Regions from separate parts of the Oceanobacillus locisalsi genome, predicted to be linked through region 1. Evidence: riboswitches for the same ligand, from Rfam matches in the RefSeq annotation. Region 1 holds a riboswitch; each other region holds the start of a gene.
What was found. A riboswitch is a leader RNA that binds a small molecule or an ion and turns the genes downstream of it on or off. The one in region 1 is predicted to bind thiamine pyrophosphate.

Region 1 (6,395 bases):
TTAATTAACCCTGCCCGATCAGGCGAAGAAATCCAAGCTGATCCGATATAAAGAAGGCGAAACATAAGGCGACGAACATGGAAATGAAGAAAATCCAGTCTTTACTCGATATCGTTAATTGGTGATAAAAGGTGCGGTTGCGTTCCCCGGTAAACCCTTTGGATTCCATTGCAATCGCCACCCGCTCTGCCTTTCGAATCGAACTGGCAAGCAGCGGGATAATATATTGTTTGTTGTTCTGCCATTTTTGACGAAGCCCTTTTGTTCGCTGTACGCCGCGTATTTGATGTGCTTGCCTGATTAAATTAAGCTCCGTTTTAAAGGTAGGCAGAAAACGGTAACCTGCTAAAATACCATAGGTCAGTTTAGGGGAGAGCTTTGCCTGCTGCATTAAACTGAGCATAAATTTAGTCGGATCCGTCGTCAGGGCAAATAACAAGGATAATGAGATAAAGCATAACGATCGTAATGCCAGGCTGATTCCGACTTGAAAGCTTCCGGAGGTGATCTCGAACCATAGAAACTGAAAAACTACCGGACCGGTATTGTAAGATTCATCGGTATAAAGCATAGTCATCCAAGCCAGTCCAATGGCAAATAGTGAAAGCGGAATAAAAAACAATAGCCATTTTTTTAATGGTATATTAGTGAAAAATAAAGTTAGCATCAATATATATATCAAGAAAATAAGCGGCGTGATCATATCGAAAGCGAAACTTAATAGAATGCCTGGAATTAAAACTGCCAGTGCTTTTATCGTCGGATTAATCGATTGAATCATGGAACAATCGCCGCTTTGCTAGAGAACCTTTTATGATAAGGAGATCGAAGTCTCGCCTTATTTAAAAGCGGAGTCTGTTCCCATAAGTAATCAGGAGCCCCATCAAAAGCAATGCCGCCTTCGTTCAATACAACTGCCCGTTGGCAATGTTTGGCAACTAATTCCATATCATGGGTTACGATCATGACAGCAGTTCCTTGCTCTCTCAAATTGTGAATAATATCCAGCAGCTCCTTGGTCGTCTGATGATCCTGCCCGTACGTTGGTTCGTCAAAGAATAATAGATCAGGGGTTTCATCCAGCATGGTTGCCACACTTAAGCGCCGCTTCTGGCCGCCGCTTAACATAAAAGGATTACGAGCCTGATGCTTTTCTAAATGTAATAATTTCAATAAGGCAGAAGCTCTGCTTTCCAATTGCTTTGCCGGCATGCCATTTAATTGCATACCAAATGTTATTTCCTGATAAACGGCGTCGCGTATAAACTGATGTTCCGGCTGTTGAAAAACAAAACCGGTCCGTTTTCTTAATTCATGTTCTGACCATGCATTTAGATTTTTCTGATGCAAGGTTATCTGACCGTCCTGAGGCTGTTTTAATCGCGTGAGCAACTGCAGCAATGTAGATTTGCCCGCACCATTCTCACCTAAGATTGCCATTAATTCACCTGGATAAATAGAGAACGACACATAATTTAAGATCGATTGTTTTTTATATTGAAAAGCGAGCTGATCAACCTCCATAATAGGTGCTGAATCGTATTCATGAATGGCTGGTAATGCTTGCTCCAGTTCTTTCCGATAGGCCGGCGGAAAGGCAATATGATGGGCGTGCAATTCCTCCCGATAGGCTGAAAAAACCGTAGCTGGCTGATCATCGATAACTACTTGGCTGGCATGGTTTAATACCAGCATCCGATCTGCATAATCCACCCAATCTTCAGCTTGATGTTCAATGACCAGCACCCCTTGCTGCAATTCCTTTTGAAGCCGCATTATAGTTTCAATGAATTCAAGTCTGGAAACCGGGTCTAAATTGGCTGTTGGTTCATCTAAAATTAAATAATCTGGTTCCATCAGCAATACAGAGGCCAAGGCAATTTTCTGCTTCTGTCCTCCTGATAAATCATGGATTTTATGATAGAGAAAATCTTGCATGCCTACTTGTTTTAGTGCTGTTAAGATACGCATATACATTTCTTCTCTTGGTATGGCCATGTTTTCTAAGACAAAAGCTAATTCATCCTCGACACGAATCATACAAAATTGACTCTCTGGATCCTGAAAAACAATGCCGACCTTTTGGTTAAGCTTGCCTTTTGCGTAATCTTGTGTGGCTCTTCCTTGAAAAAGAATCTCGCCTTTCGTTGTTCCTTCTACAGCTTCTGGGTATAGCCCATTAAGGCAGAGGGCAAGAGTGCTTTTACCCGCACCGCTCGCCCCCATCAATAGAGTAACTTCATCCGCATAAAGAGAAACAGTAAGCTGGTTGATAACGGCTTCTGCTTGATCTTGATAGAAAAAAGAAAAATCATTCAATTGGAATAAAGGGTTACGATGCGCTTGATTGCTCATGTCGCTTCTGCCTCTCCTTTCCTAACGGGTAACCGCTCAGTGCTCCTGTAGCTGCTAATTGATCGGCGATATATTTTCCTAATAAACCGGCAATCAGCGCACCACTAATAACACGGGTAATAAACATGGCGATAACAAGCCAGTTCGTATAGGCGTCATACCCGGACATAAAGTAAGCATAAGGAAAGCTTACCGTGGCTGCCAACATACCTGACAGGATCAAAACTCGCAGGCGGTAATCTTTCCACCTTGTGAGAGCAAAGCCAAGTTCTGCGCCAAGACCTTGTACCATACCGGATAAAATCAAAGTTGGTCCTGCAGTAGAGCCGACTAACACCTCTGTTAGTGCTGCAATGGTCTCTGAGGTAAAAGCTACCCCGGGTTTTCGAATAATATAAGCAGCAATAATCGAGACAATAAACCAGACACCAAAGATGAGCTCATAGCTGAGCGGTCCCAATCCAAACGGTGTCAAGACGCCGTACAGCACATTTCCCACTCCGAAAAAAGCAAGGTAGATCAGTCCAAAAACAACTCCAAGAATGGACATCAAAACGATATCTTTCAATTTCCATTGTTTCATGATTATTGCTCCTGTTCTTTTGGATTAGAAGGGCTGTTTGCTGAAATCGTAAACGTCATCGTCACATGTGAAACTACATCCTGCACCTGCTCGAAGGATTGCTGTAAAACGCGGAAAATATCATGCACATCCCCGTCTAATCTTGTCGCATAATGGGCGTGACTGACAGACACTTCCGTAGTTTTGGACCAATCGATCTGCTGATATATTTTTTCCATATAATCTTCTTCGCCTAAAGGATATAGAGAGAATTTACATCCGGCTTGCTGCTGAACCGCTTTCGAAGAGGATTCATTCATCAGCTCGTTACTCTCATCCATATAGACATCAGCCGTTGAGTCGCCAGGGCAGCCGATGGAATACGTGCCGCTCATCGCGACATGCTTCCCTGTTTTAGCAGCATGAAGAAAAAGCGCTTTTGTAACGTCAAAAATATGCACTCTTTTGCCTCTGATACATGTCGTTACATCATCGGTTGATTTCCACACCTTTGACATGTCAACTTCTTCTAATGTTGATAAAATAACCTCCGCAAAATCATCGCTCATCGGAAACAGCGTAAATTGACACCCTGCAATTCGACTTGTACCACATTCGATCGTCATTTCCATACCTCCAATAATATTTATCCATAAAAAAACTGCACTCCGATGGGAATGCAGTTTGTACGTATGTATGAAAAATGTAGCATCAATAAAACGATTGACATACGGTCCACTACACTTCCCCACGCTGGTATTATCCAGATCGGGTATTAAGGGTCAGGTTTTCACCTTCTCAGCTATTTAAAAAAGCTCCCCTAGTGAGATTCGGTTTATGCAGTTGTTATGGTAATTCATATCATATCTAAATTAGTATAAGTTGTAAAGAGGCTTGAGAACCTTCAAAATTTAATACGATCATCTCTAATAGGATGATGTTTTTATATAAAAGCATTATATTGAATATTTTTAAAAAATCAAATAATCCTCTATAATAAAAAAGGAGAGGGGATGTTAATGTGGATATTCAAAAAATAGTTATTGTCAGCCCGATGATAAAGGAATTAAAAGAACACATAGAACAATATAAACTAGACAAAAACATTCGTTACGTAACCGAAGATGTTTTGACTGAAGAAGACCTGGATTGGGCAGATGTTTTTTGCGGTTTTCAAGTACAGAAAGATACTGACTATAGTAAAGTAAAATGGGTACATTCTCTGGGAGCCGGCGTCGATGGTTTTTTGTATCATCAGGACTGGAATGAAAACGTATTATTAACGCGGACCGTTTGCTCGTTTGGGCAGCGTATTGGAGAGTATTGTCTGAGTTATATTCTAAAGGATACCCAAGAACATGCCACTTTTGCAGCACAGCAGGAGAACAAAGTGTGGCGCGAAGTTACTCCTGCGCTATTGGATGCGAAAATAGCAGTGATTTATGGAACCGGCGAAATTGGCAGTACAGTAGCTAATATATTGACGGGGTTTGGAATGAAGGTGTATGGCATATCTTTAAGCGGGAAGCAGAAGCCGGCTTTTGAACAAGTGGCAGCTGCTAGTTCCAATAACTCGTTGATGAAAGAAGCTGATTATGTCATAAATACATTGCCATTAACCGATAAAACAGCTGATTTATTTGATAAATCATTCTTTAACCAAGTTGGGCATATCGGGTTTATCAATGTGGGCAGAGGAAAGTCTGTCGTTGAGGACGACTTGATAGAAGCAATCGATAAGGAGCAGGTGCGATTTGCGGTGCTGGATGTTTGCCGCGAAGAGCCGTTGCCGGAAACGCATGCCTTTTGGAGGCATCCAAATATAACAGTCACGCCGCATATATCCGCTGTGACGACTGCTAAAGAAGCGGCGGATTGTTTTGTTGATACACTGCATAAGGTTGAAGCGGGAGAAGTGTTGGAAAATAAAGTAGATGTTCAAAAAGGATATTGAAAATATTTTTACATGTATTGCTATTTACAGAGTCCAAATGCGAATCAATGATTACAATTTTGACGATGTATAAAAAATAAAACTCCTCAGAAACTATACGATGTACATTATGTTTTGATGTTTATTCATACAAAAAAAGGGAAATATACAATGGGTGTAGGAAATTGTATGTTTTAAGAAGTAGTTCAAGGAGGAGTTTAGATTGAGAGTACAAGATAAAGTAACGCTCATCACAGGAGCTGGAACAGGTATTGGAAAAGAAACAGCTCATTTATTTGCAAAAGAAGGCGCAAAGCTTATTTTGACAGATGTCAATGTGGAGGGTATACAAGAAACAGAAAAAGAAGTAAAGGATCTTGGAGCAGAGGCTATTTCGATAAAGCATGATGTCAGTCAGGAAGCGGATTGGCAAGAAGTTGTTCAAAAAGCAGTGGACCAGTTTGGTACAATTGATGTCTTGTTTAACAACGCTGGTATCTATATTATTAAGCCAGTCACCGAAATTGAATTAGATACATGGAATAAATTAATGAATATCAATGTGACAGGTACTTTCTTAGGTATGAAACATGTGCTTCCAGTGATGCAGAAGCAAAAAAGTGGCTCCATTATCAACGCTTCTTCTGTTGCAGGACTTGGCGGAGCTCCTGGACATGCATTATACGGTGCAAGCAAAGGAGCAGTCCGTATTATGAGTAAGGATGTTGCGATGGAAGTTGCTAAAGATCAGATTCGTGTGAACTCTATCCATCCCGGTTATATTGATACGCAGATGGCAGATTATGGCGCGGAGCAACAAGGAAAATCTACGGAAGAAGTTGGAGAAGGGTATCCGCTTGGCCGTTTAGGAAAACGGGCTGAGGTAGCGAAAACGGTGTTGTTCTTAGCATCGGATGATTCTTCTTATACAACAGGTGCTGAATTTCCGATTGATGGCGGAGCAACGAATTCCCTTTAGGAGAATGGATTAAGTGATAGAGAAGAGGCTTTGACATAGCAGGTCAAAAAAATTCCGGTTGTCCAAATGAGATAATCGGAAATTTTTTTGTTTTGGTTTATTGTCAGTTGTATGAAGTCATCGCATTATTCATGACAAACTTGCTGCATATCCGATATAGTATAGATAGATATGTCTAACGTGATAAGAGGCGAGTGAATATGACAAACAAAGAACCTAAACTGACGAAAAAACAAATAGCGATACTAGAAGCGGCAACGGATTTATTTGCAGAAAAAGGCTATGCAGGGACTTCAACGAGTGAAATTGCCAATAAAGCAGAGGTAGCAGAAGGAACGATTTTTAAGCATTTTAAATCGAAAAAAGGACTGCTGCTGGCGGTTGTTTCGCCAATGATGGTGAAGTGGATTGCCCCCATGATAAAAAAAGATCTGAATAAGGTGCTTGATCAGGAATTTGAGTACATTCAAGATTTTATTCGGGCGATGATTGAAAATCGAAAAGAATTCATCCAAAATAATTTGCCGATGTTAAAAATATTGGTGCAGGAAATTCCGTTTCATCCC
Region 2 (6,395 bases), on a different contig from region 1:
TCGTCAGGCAGAAGCAATCGATACGATGATTCGTAAACAAGGTGGGAACACCATTCAATTACCGATTCAAGGAGCGTATCAGCTTAATGATTCGATTTGTGAGCACGATGTAAAAACACTGGTTGAAAACACATTTGACTTAATAATCTTAACTACCGGAATAGGAGCAGAAACGCTAGAACAATCTGCACAGAATCTTCATATCCATCATAGCTTCATAGACAAACTAAAAAGCTCAAAACTCGCGATTCGCGGTAGTAAAACGACAAAGTGGCTGAAGCAGCATCAACTGACACCAAGCATTCTTTCTGCAGATGGAACAATGGAGAATTTACTTGAATTGTTACCTCCTGCAAAACAGGGTGAAGGAAAACAAGTTTATTTACAGACATATAATGAAGACGATGCGTATTTAAAAAGAAGTCTCGAGCAGCTCGGTTATGATGTTTATTTATCTAAACCATATTCCTATAAAGAACCAGCCCAACAGGTTTTATCGACACTGAAAGAAACAATCATTCTTCAACATGTAGATGCTGTTGTTTTTACTAGTAAAACACAAGTGCGAAACCTATTTATGAAGAATGACAAGGAGGAATTGGCAGCAGCCTTTAATCAGAGAGTTTTAGCAGCGGCAATAGGAAAGGTGACTGCAGCTGAGTTAGAGAAGAATGGTGTCGACAACGTATTCCAGCCAATGAAACCCAAAATGGGAGCAATGGTTGTAGAACTAAATAAACAGTTCTCATAGAATACGAAGAATACCACACACTTTATTATCTGTTCTGGAAAATTATCCTGTTAGTAATGACTAAACATAGAAACACATCAAAAAAACCTGGCGATTTCAAATAAAATCACCAGGTTTTTAATATTTTAAGTAAAGTCAGTTTCCTTCTTTACGGGTTCATTTTCCCCAAGTCACCTATCCTATTTTACATTCCCTTCAATAGGAAACATCTTTTGCAATATGAAGAAATTCCTTTACAGCCGGTGACGCTTCCGCTATAGATTGGCAGGCAAGTGCTATTTCACGGCTGTTTTGAATCGTTTTAAACAAAAATGGGCAAGGTATTTATGAAATGAATAGATAAAAGAACCCCGACGTGTCAGAAAATCGTTGGGGTTCTTTTACCGATGATAAAGTTTTATTCCTGAATATGTACATTCGGACATCGCTTTTTTAACTCCGTAATAAATTCTCTTCTATACTTTGGCGAAATTTTTACACTGCCAAGTATGGCTGCATCGTAAAATAATTCAAGACCATTTCGGGCAGATAAAATGCGATAACCAGTAAAGATATCTGTTGTCGGTGAAATTTTTCTTATGCTTTGATAGGGGATTTTACTTTTGAGTGGTCCGCCTTTCACTAACAGATAATTGTCATAAAAAATATACTTGATTGAAAAAGACATCCATAACAAGGATCCTGCTACAATAATACAGATAGCAGTCATTATTATGACGACGGCTGTGGATGCCTCATTATCAATGAGTGGAGGCAGCAGCGTTACAGCACCTATTAATAAAATCACGATGGACATAAACGTTACGAAAAAACCGTCTACTTTTGAACGAAAAATCATGGCGCAATCCCACCTTTCTTGCAGTTGCTTTCCAGGTATATTTTCTTACTATTTCTACCCAACTATTATAGAGTGTTTTTCTCTTTATTTCATTCATCCCAATGCAGATTTTGCTCTTTCATCAATAAGGTCATCAATTGCATAGTGAGGAATAGTTGTTTATTTTTATGGTTTCAAATAAAAATTAGCATTTTCTACATATACACAGCAACGCATCCAACCTCAAAAAAACAAACACAGTTTTATTTTTTAAATCCCGGGAATAGTTCTAATAACGAAGCCATGATTTTGGAGGGGGTATTTTGAAAAAAATAGGCGTTGTTTTCGGACTGTTTTTATTTAGTTTCGTATTGGCGGCATGCAATAATACAAATGAAACAGATTCTGCAGATGAAACACCGTCAAACAATGAGGCAGATTCAGAGGAAGATGTAAATGAGACAGAATCAAACAACCCAGAGGAGGGCGCTGCATCTGATGAGAACCCGGCGGAAAACGAGGAGGCAAACGACCATTCCGATAACGAAGCAGAAGAACAGGAGTATACAGAAGAACAAGTCTCCGGTGATTACCTGATTCATGCCGAGTGGCTGGATGGAACAGATTTATTGCTTTACTTCACACGGACAGCGGATGAGATGACACGGGAGGAGCGTATACATCAATCATTAATGGAAAGTGATCCTTCGCAACGTGACTTGTTCTCTGCTACAACTAATTTTGAGGTCGATGGAACAGAGGCAAATTTATATTTTAACGAAGATGATGATTTAAGTATGGCATCGACGGAGTCAGCGATGTTTTGGGAAGCGTTAAATGAGATCGGTTTCCGATATGGATTAGATGAATTTAATCTTTTTAATCAGGATGGAGAGAGAGGACTGGTTTTTGCTGAAAATCAATGGCAGGATCCTGTTGACATCGAACAAGAGCCCAATCGTGGATACTATGTTATGTCTCCAGAAGAAACAGAGCGAGGGGAACACACTTATATAAGCGGCGCTGTAGCGGAAGAAGAAATCTTTGCGGAGGATGGCGAATTGCTTGATTTCGGGCAGACTGTTGAAGCGATGACTACCGCCACGAACGATGACGGGTCTTATCGCTCCGGGATTTACGAAGGCTTGGAAATCGAAGAAGCAAGGATTGATGAGGATCAAGCCACTGTAACGTATCATATCAATGACGGAGCAGAAGCGTCTCAACAAGAGCGTGAAGATTTTGAACAAGTCCTTCAATTAGCTGCACTTGACTTTCAAGTCGAGGAACTTAAACTTGTGAACGAAACAGACCAGGTTATTTCCGTTTACCCATTGTTGGAGGAAGGAAGCGACAATACAAATAACGCAGAAGATAATAATAACTCATCCAAAGAGGCATCGGATACAAGCGAGCAAGAGGAAAATACCGAATTGACAGAAGAAGATGCTACAAGCGCAGTGTTTGATTATGTGGATGAGCATGAAGACGTTTCTCGGGAAGATGTGAAAACCATGGTCCATGAAGATGAAGATGGGTATTTTAATATTCAAGCATTTGTATATGCAGGAGAAGATGATGAGGTGCAGATGACAAACACGATAGGCTGGTATTTGGTAGATAAAGAAACGGGTGAGGTGGAAGAGAAAGAACTCGAATAAAAAAGAATTTATGGAAGTAATCACCGCTATTGCGAGAGTTTGTTGACGTTGAATCTGAACTATGAAGGGGGGAGTATGTAATTTGTTTCATAAGAAATCAATTATGTACTTCCTTTTTTTAAATAAATTAAAAATATTGGCATTATACATTGACAATGACAATGATAATCATTATCATTCAGTTATGAGGTTTCTCTATCAAATCGTTTTGTTAATTTCTCAGCTTGCTCATTGTGTTACCCCCAACCAACATATAGAGACGTTAGAAATTTGATAGGGATTTCCTCCATTTTGTAATAGCGTATATTATAAAGCAATGCCAAGATATACAAAAACAGCGAAATGAAGAAGTGGATAAAACAAGTACTTTCATAAACTTGACTTGCCATTTTGTTTTGTTACCATAATAGATAATCGAATAATTCAAATTTTCTACCAGGGGCGCCATAACGGCTGAGATAAATGTACATTTAGCACCCTTAGAACCTGATCTGGTTAAGGCCGGCGGAGGGAAGTGGAATAAGCAGCAATCACACGCTATTTTTATGTGCGTATATTTTATATGTCAATATTCCTTCCGCTCGTCTTTAGAAAAGATGAAAGGGAGGAATTTTTATGAAATTTACAGAGGAATTACGTCATGCAACGAAAGAAAGCTGGGAGAAAAGTTTAAATCATCCATTTGTGCAAGGTATTGTAAAGGGAGATTTACCGCTGGAAACATTTAAGTACTATATTCTGCAAGATATTTACTATTTAAAACATTATGGTAAGGTGCACGCGATTGCTGCATCCCAAGCAGAAGATTTTAAACTAACTGCTCTTTTAGCAGATAAAGCGCGTTTTACAGCAGAAGCGGAATTAACTGTACACAACGAACACGCGAAGATATTACATATTACAAAAGAGGACATGGATAATTTTAAACCAGCTCCAACTGCTTATGCATATACGTCGCATTTATATCGGGCAACAATGTCTGGAAATTTGGCACATACCATTGCGGCAATATTACCGTGCTATTGGTTATACGCGGACATCGGAAAAGAGAATGAGCATGCAACACCAGATCTGGAAATTTATCGTAACTGGATTAACATGTATGCAAGTGACAGATTCCAAGATTCAACGAATGACATGATTGATTTGCTCAATACCCTCGTTGAAGATATGAGCGACAGGGAAAAGGAGAAAGTTAAAGAACAATTTATTATAGCAAAAGAGTATGAACTCCGCTTTTGGGAAATGGCTTATACATTTGAAAACTGGTTTTCTGAAAGTAAGAAATGAATAAGCTTTAAGTGAAAAACAAGTTGTATAGTATAAATATAATATTCCGTCTAGATATTTCTATTGGATCCAGCGGGAGATAAACATCAATACCAAAAGAAGCTGTGCAGCAAATTGTAACCGCTATACAAACACGTCTAGAAGGGCGAACCAAGCCTTTGGCGGTATCTCTGGATGAAGGAAGTGGTGCAGGAAAGTCTGCGGTAGCGGCTAAAGTAGCTGCGCACGTGGGGCAACTGTCATTCAGTATAATGCGTTTTTTGATGCAACAATTTACTTTTTTCTGTTTTGCGTCCACTGGCATCCGATGATTTAGTCGTGACGAACCGATAGTTTTATATGGATAGTCGCATACGCTAGAAGAACATGACTTTACAGAACAAAAAATATTTCTATTTTTTCATTTTCTTTACAATTATATTAAAAAATAGAAATATCGATAGAATCCAAGTTTATAAGTTAAAAAGAAGGGTAAAGAGTAACTATCACATGGAGAGGAAGGTGTTATTATTAAGTATATTTTTTCGATTATTCTAGCTTTGGCAGGGTTCGTGCTCTTTGCCGGAACGGCATCTGCGGAGCAACATTATGAAGTGCAGCCGGGGGATAACGTGTACCGTATCGCACAAAACTATCAAGTAGATGCTAATGCTGTTATTGCAGCCAACCCATCTATTTCGGATTCCGCTTCTATTGAAGCCGGGCAGACAATCAAAATACCGGATGAAGCAGGAACTCCTTTTACCGTGACAGCTTATACAGCTGGAGAAGAATCTACGGGTAAAGAACCAGGGGATCCTGGCTATAGAGTAACAGCATCCGGTGAAGAAGTAGAGGAAGGAAGAACCATCGCATGTCCAGAATCTCTTCCTTTTGGAACGAAAATACATATCCCGGAGTTGGATGAAACTTACGTGTGTGAAGACCGGGGAAGTGCTATCACAAATGGGCATTTAGATATTTATAAGGAAGATTTAGATGATGCACTGGAATTTGGAGTGCAGGAGCTTCAAGCTAAAGTTTGGACTTATTAAACTGTAAAATGAGATTTTAAGAATTATGTATGAATATGCTTCCTGTAATTTATTACAACAAAAAAGCAGCCAGCCAGTGAACTATATTTAGGCTGACTGCTTTTTTGTTGTGATGTCTCATAATAACAGGCTGAAAAACGAATATTTACTTTGATAAATGAAATACATTAACAAGAAAGATGGGTGATATCGTTATTAATAATTTCACACAGTTTTAAAAATGACTTAAAATATTTGTAAGCGCTTACCGATAAATAATAATCTTCAATGATTGAGGGACAATTTCGAAATCATTTATTGTTATCTATGAAATAGAATTGGATTCTTGTTGGTATTTGAAAAACCTTTAGCAGGATGCAATTATTCTTTCTATCCAAAAAAGAAAATGCATGAAAAGGATAATTCATCCATTTTCAATAAAATCAAGGAGGATTTCATATGACAAAACATTATGATGTAATTGTAGCTGGTGCGGGGTCAATGGGAATGGCTGCGGGATATTATTTGGCGAGGCAGGGAGTGAAGGTATTGCTCGTTGATTCTTACAACCCTCCGCATGATCAAGGGAGCCATTATGGGGAAACCCGAATCATTCGCCATGCTTATGGGGAAGGAAGAGAATATGTGCCGCTTGCTCTTAGATCACAGGAACTTTGGGATGAACTCGAAAAGAAATCTCATCATAAAATATTTACTCAAGTTGGTGCAATAGGGTTTGGACCTAAAGATGATGCACCGTTTATTGATGAAGCTATTACAAGTGGAAAGGAATATCATTTAAATGTTGATTATTTAACAGGGACACAGATAAAAGAGCGATTTCAAGGTTTGCGTATACCAGA
Region 3 (6,395 bases), on a different contig from region 1:
AGGGGAGAAGCGAATGATTCAGAATTTACAGTCGACATGGGATTTAGATGTTATTTTTTCGGGAGAAAGTAATTCACAAGCGTTCCATCAATTTGTCTATGAAATCAGCAAAGAGATTGAGACATTGACCGAAGAAGTAACACGTATGGACACGAATGGATCGGTTGAAAACTGGGAAAAGATCGTATGTGATTTAGAACGGATAACGAAAAAGGTACGTGAGATGGGAGCTTATATCAGTTGTTTAAGTGCCCAAGATGTAACAGATAAACAAGCTGAAATCTATGTTGCCAAAAGAGCTCAAATAGCAGCAGCGTATAGCGCGCTTACGAAAATAATTGATCAGAAACTGGCAGCAATAACAGATACTGCGTGGAACCGGCTGCTTGTACAAGACACAATGAAACCGCTGCAATTTATATTAACTGAAAGGAGAGAACGAGCACGTGAACAATTGTCGGAAAACGAAGAAATTTTAATCAGCGATTTAGCAATAGATGGATACCATGCCTGGAATCAGATGTATGAAGCGGTTGTCGGCAACATGACAATCGATATAGAAGAGAACGGAGAGGTGCAGCCTTACTCTGTCGGACAGGCCTCAAATAAATTATCCACTGCTGATCGTGCGCAAAGAGAGCATGTTTTTCGCCAAATCAGTGATGCATGGAAAAAGAATGAAGCTTTATTCGGACAGACGTTAAATCACTTGGCGGGCTTTCGGCTGCAAACTTATAAACATTACGGTTGGGAGAATGTGTTGAAAGAGCCCTTAGAGAAAAATCGGATGCAGCAAGAAACGTTGCATGCGATGTGGGGAGCGATTGAAAAACACAAACCGCTATTTGTTAATTACTTACACCAAAAAGCTTCTCTGCTGGGTTTGGACGAATTAAGCATTTTTGATGTACATGCTCCTATCCGGTCAAATATAGAAAAGATGAGCTATGATGCGGGAGCGGCTTTTATTGTGGAACAATTCCGCAGTTTCAGCCCGCAAATGGCGGATTTCGCACAAATGGCATTTGAGAAACGCTGGATTGAAGCGGAAGATCGGGCAGGGAAACGTCCTGGAGGTTTCTGTACGAGCTTTCCTGTCAGTGAGCAGACCCGTATCTTTATGACTTACTCAGGAACGCCTTCCAATATCGCGACACTGGCCCATGAATTAGGGCATGGTTATCATCAGTATGTGATGAATGATGTAAATGGGTTAAATCAAGGTTATGCCATGAATGTGGCAGAAACTGCTTCCACGTTTGCGGAAATGATTGTCGCAGATGCGTCGGTAAAAATGGCTCAAACAGATGAAGAAAAGTTGACCTTATTAGAAGATAAAGTGTCACGCAGCATTGCTTTCTTTATGAATATCCATGCCCGCTTCTTATTCGAGAAACAATTCTATAAAGAACGCAAACAGGGGATGGTAAGCACGTACCGGTTGAATGAGCTTATGGTAGAAGCACAAAAAGAAGCGTATTGCGAAAGTTTGTCTGAATACGACCCGCATTTTTGGGCGTCCAAGCTGCATTTTCATATTACCAATGTACCGTTCTATAATTTCCCTTATACATTCGGTTATTTATTCAGTCAGGGAATTTATGCATATGCGAAAGAATATGAAGGTAATTTTGAAGAAAAATATATTACATTATTAAGAGATACCGGCCGGATGACTGTGGAACAACTTGCTGAAAAGCATCTGCAGGTGGATCTGACAAAACCTGATTTCTGGGAAAATGCAATGGAAATATGTAAACAGGATGTCCAGGAATTTTTAGAACTAGCCAAGAAACTGGAAAAGTAATCACGTCTATTGCGAATTATCTAAAAGTGATTTATACTACATTTATACAAAAAAGTGAATAAAAAAGCCTGCAAGGGGAGCCTTTGGCTGAGAGTGGACATGTTTGTGTTCTGACCCTTTGAACCTGTCAGTTAACGCTGGCGCAGGGATTGTGGACTTTTTGATGGATATAAAAGTAATGTGTGAGCGGAGTGTAAAATGTTCTTTTATGATTATTGGAAGAACATGACCATCAAGAAGACTCCCCTTGGCATTACTTTTTTGTGCGTTAGGAAAGTATTAAATTATGATTGTTTCATGTAAATGGGGGAGAAACATTTGAAAAATAAAACATTGTTTTTGGTCGAAGTAGCTATCTTTACAGCACTGGCTTTATTACTGGATATTTTACCAATTGGATTTACACTCTGGCCGCAAGGAGGGTCTGTATCTTTTGCAATGATTCCTGTCTTTATTGTTGCTTTCCGGTGGGGATTAAAGGGAGGCTTATTGTCCGGGTTCCTCTGGGGAATACTGCAGGTGGCTACAGGTACGGCTTATATCTTGCACCCGGTACAGGGCATTATTGAATATGGGCTAGCTTTCACTGTTGTCGGACTGGCTGGAGTGTTTTCCAAGCAGGTTATCGACAATATGAAAAAGAAGCAGATAAAAAAATCTTTTATCTACATTCTGACAGGCGTATTCCTGGGTTCAGCAGCCCGTTTTATTTGTCATTATATTGCCGGAATGGTGTTCTTCGGTTCAGCAGTAGAAGGGCAGCCAGCCTGGCTCTATTCATTAATTTATAATTCATCTTATATGATTCCATCTTTTGTTTTAAGTCTTATTATTGTATTTCTTTTGTTTTATAAACAGCCGAGAACATTAGTAGGAAAAATGTAAAGAAAACTCCCTCACACAAAAATCCTGCAGCATGCCTTGCTTCAGGATTTTTATTTCATTTTCTCAACGTTCGCACTAAAGAATAAGTATATAAACCTTGCTGTTTCAGGATGAACACGCTCTCTATTATCATGTTAAGTTTAAACATTCTTTTATTTTTTGATCAGAATATGGTGTATAGCGACTACTCCGGCCAAGCCCTTCGCTTTCCGACGTCCTGGGACTGCGGTTACTCGCTCCATCAAAAACCGTTGTACGTCGGAAAGCAAAACGGTCCGCCGCAGCGGCAGCCTTACACCTTCTACTCTTTTTCAACAGAATGTTAATTTTGTTAAGTTTTATTAACATTCTGTTATGGAATAGGCTATCTGGCTAAATAATGGTAGAATAAAGAAAATAAAGATGAAAGCAATATATTTTTATGTTCCTTTTCCTTCGAGAAAATCTTATTTAAAGAAGGATTTTTTATCAATGGGAACGTATATATGAATTAAGGGGGGATTTTCCAAATGGATAAAGAAATTCTAATCGTAGATGATGAACAATCCATTGTGACGTTGCTAAAATACAATATCGAGAATGCCGGGTTTACGACAGACGTGGCATACGACGGGGAAGAGGCTTACGAGAAAGCTTCATCTAACCGCTATGAATTGATTATTTTAGATTTAATGCTCCCGAAATTAGACGGGATAGAAGTATGCAGGAAACTTCGAAAAAATGATATGGACACACCGATTTTAATGCTGACAGCAAAAGATGAGGAAATTGACAAAATCCTTGGTCTGGAGCTCGGAGCAGATGATTATTTGACAAAACCGTTCAGCCCGAAAGAAGTGGTTGCCCGTGTGAAGGCCATTATCAGGAGGTCACAGCGGCCGGAAGGGGATTATTTTCAGTCTCTGCGAATAAAAGATTTAACAATTTACCCGGAGCGCTATGAAGCAGAAATAAAAGAAGAATTAATTACTTTTACAAGAAAAGAGTTTGAACTCCTGTACTATTTGGCTAAACATAAAGGAAAAGTCATTTCCCGAGATCAATTACTCAGCAGTGTATGGGATTATGATTTCATGGGAGATACGAGAATCGTGGATGTGCATGTAAGCCATCTGCGGGATAAAATTGAACCTGATTCTAAAAAGCCTGTATATATCAAAACAGTTCGTGGGTTAGGTTATAAACTAGAGGAGCCGGTTTAAATGCATATATTATTTTCAAAGCCATTGTTTCCAAATATTCTTGGCATCACGGTGGTCCTGATATTATCAGGGTGGCTGATGGTACAAGCTCAAGGAAATTGGATTTTTATCATAGCTATTATATTAGTAGAATTTTTAGTGATTTCTATTATATTTATGCAATTTTATAACAAATACGCAAGACCGCTTAATAAAGCCTCAAAAACAGTAAATGAAATGATTAAAGGAAATTATTCAGCCCGCTTTAACAACAGTAATAGTAAAGAAATGGAGCAATTAAGCAAAAACATCAATAAATTAGCGCGGAATATGAATGAAATTACGATTCAGGAACAAATGCAGGCAGAGCAATTAACTTCTATTATCGATAATATGAAAAACGGCCTCGCGCTGATTGATGAAAAAGGGTACGTTCACCTGGTGAATCGAGGTTTCTTGGAAATGTTTCAAGGGGAAGATAAACAGTATCGCGGTCATTTATATTATGATGTATTTGAAAATGAAGCCATGCACAATGTTGTCCAAGAAACATTTCTGTATGAACAGCCTGTCAAAGAACAGTTTAAAAACGAGCGCGGGCTGACTAAAAACTATATGGAAGTTATTGCTGCACCTGTTTTTAACGAGCATAATATGATTAAGGGGGCTGTACTGGTTATTTATGATATAACAGAATTGAAGCGGTTAGAAAAAATGCGTAAAGATTTTGTTGCGAATGTTTCTCATGAATTGCGTACACCTATTACGTCTATACGTGGGTTTGCGGAAACATTAAAGGAAAAGCAACATGATGAGCAAGCGGCAGAAGAGTTTATTGAGATTATATATAAGGAAAGCCACAGGCTGCAATTGCTTATAGAAGATCTGTTAGAACTTTCCCGCCTGGAAAGGGAAGATTTCCAACTGGAAAAAGAGCGTTTTAATGCGAAACAAATGATAGATGAAGTGCTGCCGCAACTGGAACAAAAAGCAGCAAAAAAAGATTTAGATTTTACAACATCGATTTCTCCGGATACAGACGTGTATGCAGATTCTGATAAATTGAAGCAGGTTATTATCAATCTCGTAGATAATGCGATTAACTATACACCATCTGGAGGAAATATCCATTTAAGCATAAATGAAGAAAATGAACGTGTTCATATTCTCATTGAGGATACAGGAATCGGTATTGAACAAAAGGCGACTTCCAGAGTGTTTGAACGCTTTTACAGAGTGGATAAGGACAGAAGCAGAAATACGGGAGGAACCGGCCTTGGACTCGCTATAGTAAAGCATATAGTCGAGGTTCACCAAGGGGAAATTGTTTTAGAAAGTGAAGTGGACAAAGGAACAGCAGTCCATGTATATATACCAAAACCTTAAGTCATCACCGCCCGGGTGGTGGCTTTTGTTCTTGTAGGGTAACGGAAGGAAGTGTCACTTTATAAATGAAAGAACTGCCGTTATAAGATAAGGGAGTAAAGGATAACCTACGTATACGCATTATGCAGTTTTCTCTAAACATGATAAAATAAGATTACAATTAGCGATGAAAGATAAAGGAGACAGAATGATGACCCAAAAGCTGATCTTAATTGATGGCAACAGTATTATTTATCGCGCTTTTTTTGCGTTGCCGCTGTTAAATAATGAAAAAGGCGTTTATACCAATGGTATCTATGGTTTTACTACGATATTGCTTCGGATTTTAGAAGAAGAGCAGCCGACACATATGCTTGTTGCTTTTGATGCAGGAAAAACGACTTTCCGCCACGAAACGTATAAAGAATATAAAGGAGGCCGGGAAAAAACACCCCCGGAACTTTCTGAACAATTTCCTGTCTTAAAAGAACTGCTCGATGCGTTTGGTATTAAACATTACCAGCTGGATCAATATGAAGCAGATGATATTATTGGAACATTATCGAAACAGGCAGATAACGAAGAATGGGACATAACCGTGTTCTCCGGCGACAAAGATTTACTGCAGCTTGTATCGGACCAGGTGACTGTCCGGGTGACCAAAAAAGGAATCAGTGAAATTGAAAACTATACACCCTCTTACCTATTCGAAAAGATGCAAGTAACCCCGGAACAGATTACGGATTTGAAAGGACTGATGGGAGACAGTTCAGATAATATTCCTGGCGTTCCGGGAATCGGTGAAAAAACAGCTACCAAACTGTTAACACAGTTTCATACATTAGAGAAAGTGTACGAACACTTAGATGAGGTCAGCGGGAAAAAGCTGAAGGAAAATTTAACAACCTATCGTGATGATGCGATAATGAGTAAGGATTTAGCTACCATTAACCGGGACTCGCCCATTACCGTTCAATTGGATGATGCTGTTTATGAAGGCTTCTCCACAGCATCTGTTCGTAATATGTTTATGGACTTAGGTTTCCAGTCGCTATTAACGCGAATTTCCGGAACAGAAGAAGCGGAAGAGGAGAAAGCAGGATACAAAGAAATAGATTATAGCATCGTGGAAGAAGTAACAGAAGCGCTATTTTCCA

Region 2: another riboswitch for thiamine pyrophosphate. It lies ahead of tenA (thiaminase II); the one in region 1 lies ahead of ACFQ19_RS17580 (YkoF family thiamine/hydroxymethylpyrimidine-binding protein).
Region 3: another riboswitch for thiamine pyrophosphate. It lies ahead of thiT (energy-coupled thiamine transporter ThiT); the one in region 1 lies ahead of ACFQ19_RS17580 (YkoF family thiamine/hydroxymethylpyrimidine-binding protein).

What each region holds. Positions count from the first base shown of each region.
Region 1 covers NZ_JBHTKK010000028.1:41,297-47,691, forward strand. Annotated here, with positions in the region: gene ACFQ19_RS17565 (energy-coupling factor transporter transmembrane component T family protein) at 5-781, opposite strand; gene ACFQ19_RS17570 (ABC transporter ATP-binding protein) at 778-2,355, opposite strand; gene ACFQ19_RS17575 (ECF transporter S component) at 2,333-2,941, opposite strand; gene ACFQ19_RS17580 (YkoF family thiamine/hydroxymethylpyrimidine-binding protein) at 2,941-3,543, opposite strand; TPP riboswitch at 3,646-3,749, opposite strand; gene ACFQ19_RS17585 (D-2-hydroxyacid dehydrogenase) at 3,939-4,871, shown strand; gene ACFQ19_RS17590 (SDR family NAD(P)-dependent oxidoreductase) at 5,074-5,829, shown strand; gene ACFQ19_RS17595 (TetR/AcrR family transcriptional regulator) at 6,030-6,395, shown strand, end outside.
Region 2 covers NZ_JBHTKK010000029.1:3,508-9,902, reverse strand. Annotated here, with positions in the region: gene ACFQ19_RS17655 (uroporphyrinogen-III synthase) at 1-751, shown strand, start outside; gene ACFQ19_RS17650 (PH domain-containing protein) at 1,149-1,589, opposite strand; gene ACFQ19_RS17645 (hypothetical protein) at 1,892-3,229, shown strand; TPP riboswitch at 3,657-3,759, shown strand; gene tenA (thiaminase II) at 3,845-4,519, shown strand; gene ACFQ19_RS17635 (LysM peptidoglycan-binding domain-containing protein) at 5,071-5,553, shown strand; gene solA (N-methyl-L-tryptophan oxidase) at 5,992-6,395, shown strand, end outside.
Region 3 covers NZ_JBHTKK010000022.1:25,254-31,648, forward strand. Annotated here, with positions in the region: gene ACFQ19_RS15545 (M3 family oligoendopeptidase) at 14-1,807, shown strand; TPP riboswitch at 1,871-1,974, shown strand; gene thiT (energy-coupled thiamine transporter ThiT) at 2,126-2,692, shown strand; gene ACFQ19_RS15555 (response regulator transcription factor) at 3,202-3,894, shown strand; gene pnpS (two-component system histidine kinase PnpS) at 3,895-5,259, shown strand; gene polA (DNA polymerase I) at 5,450-6,395, shown strand, end outside.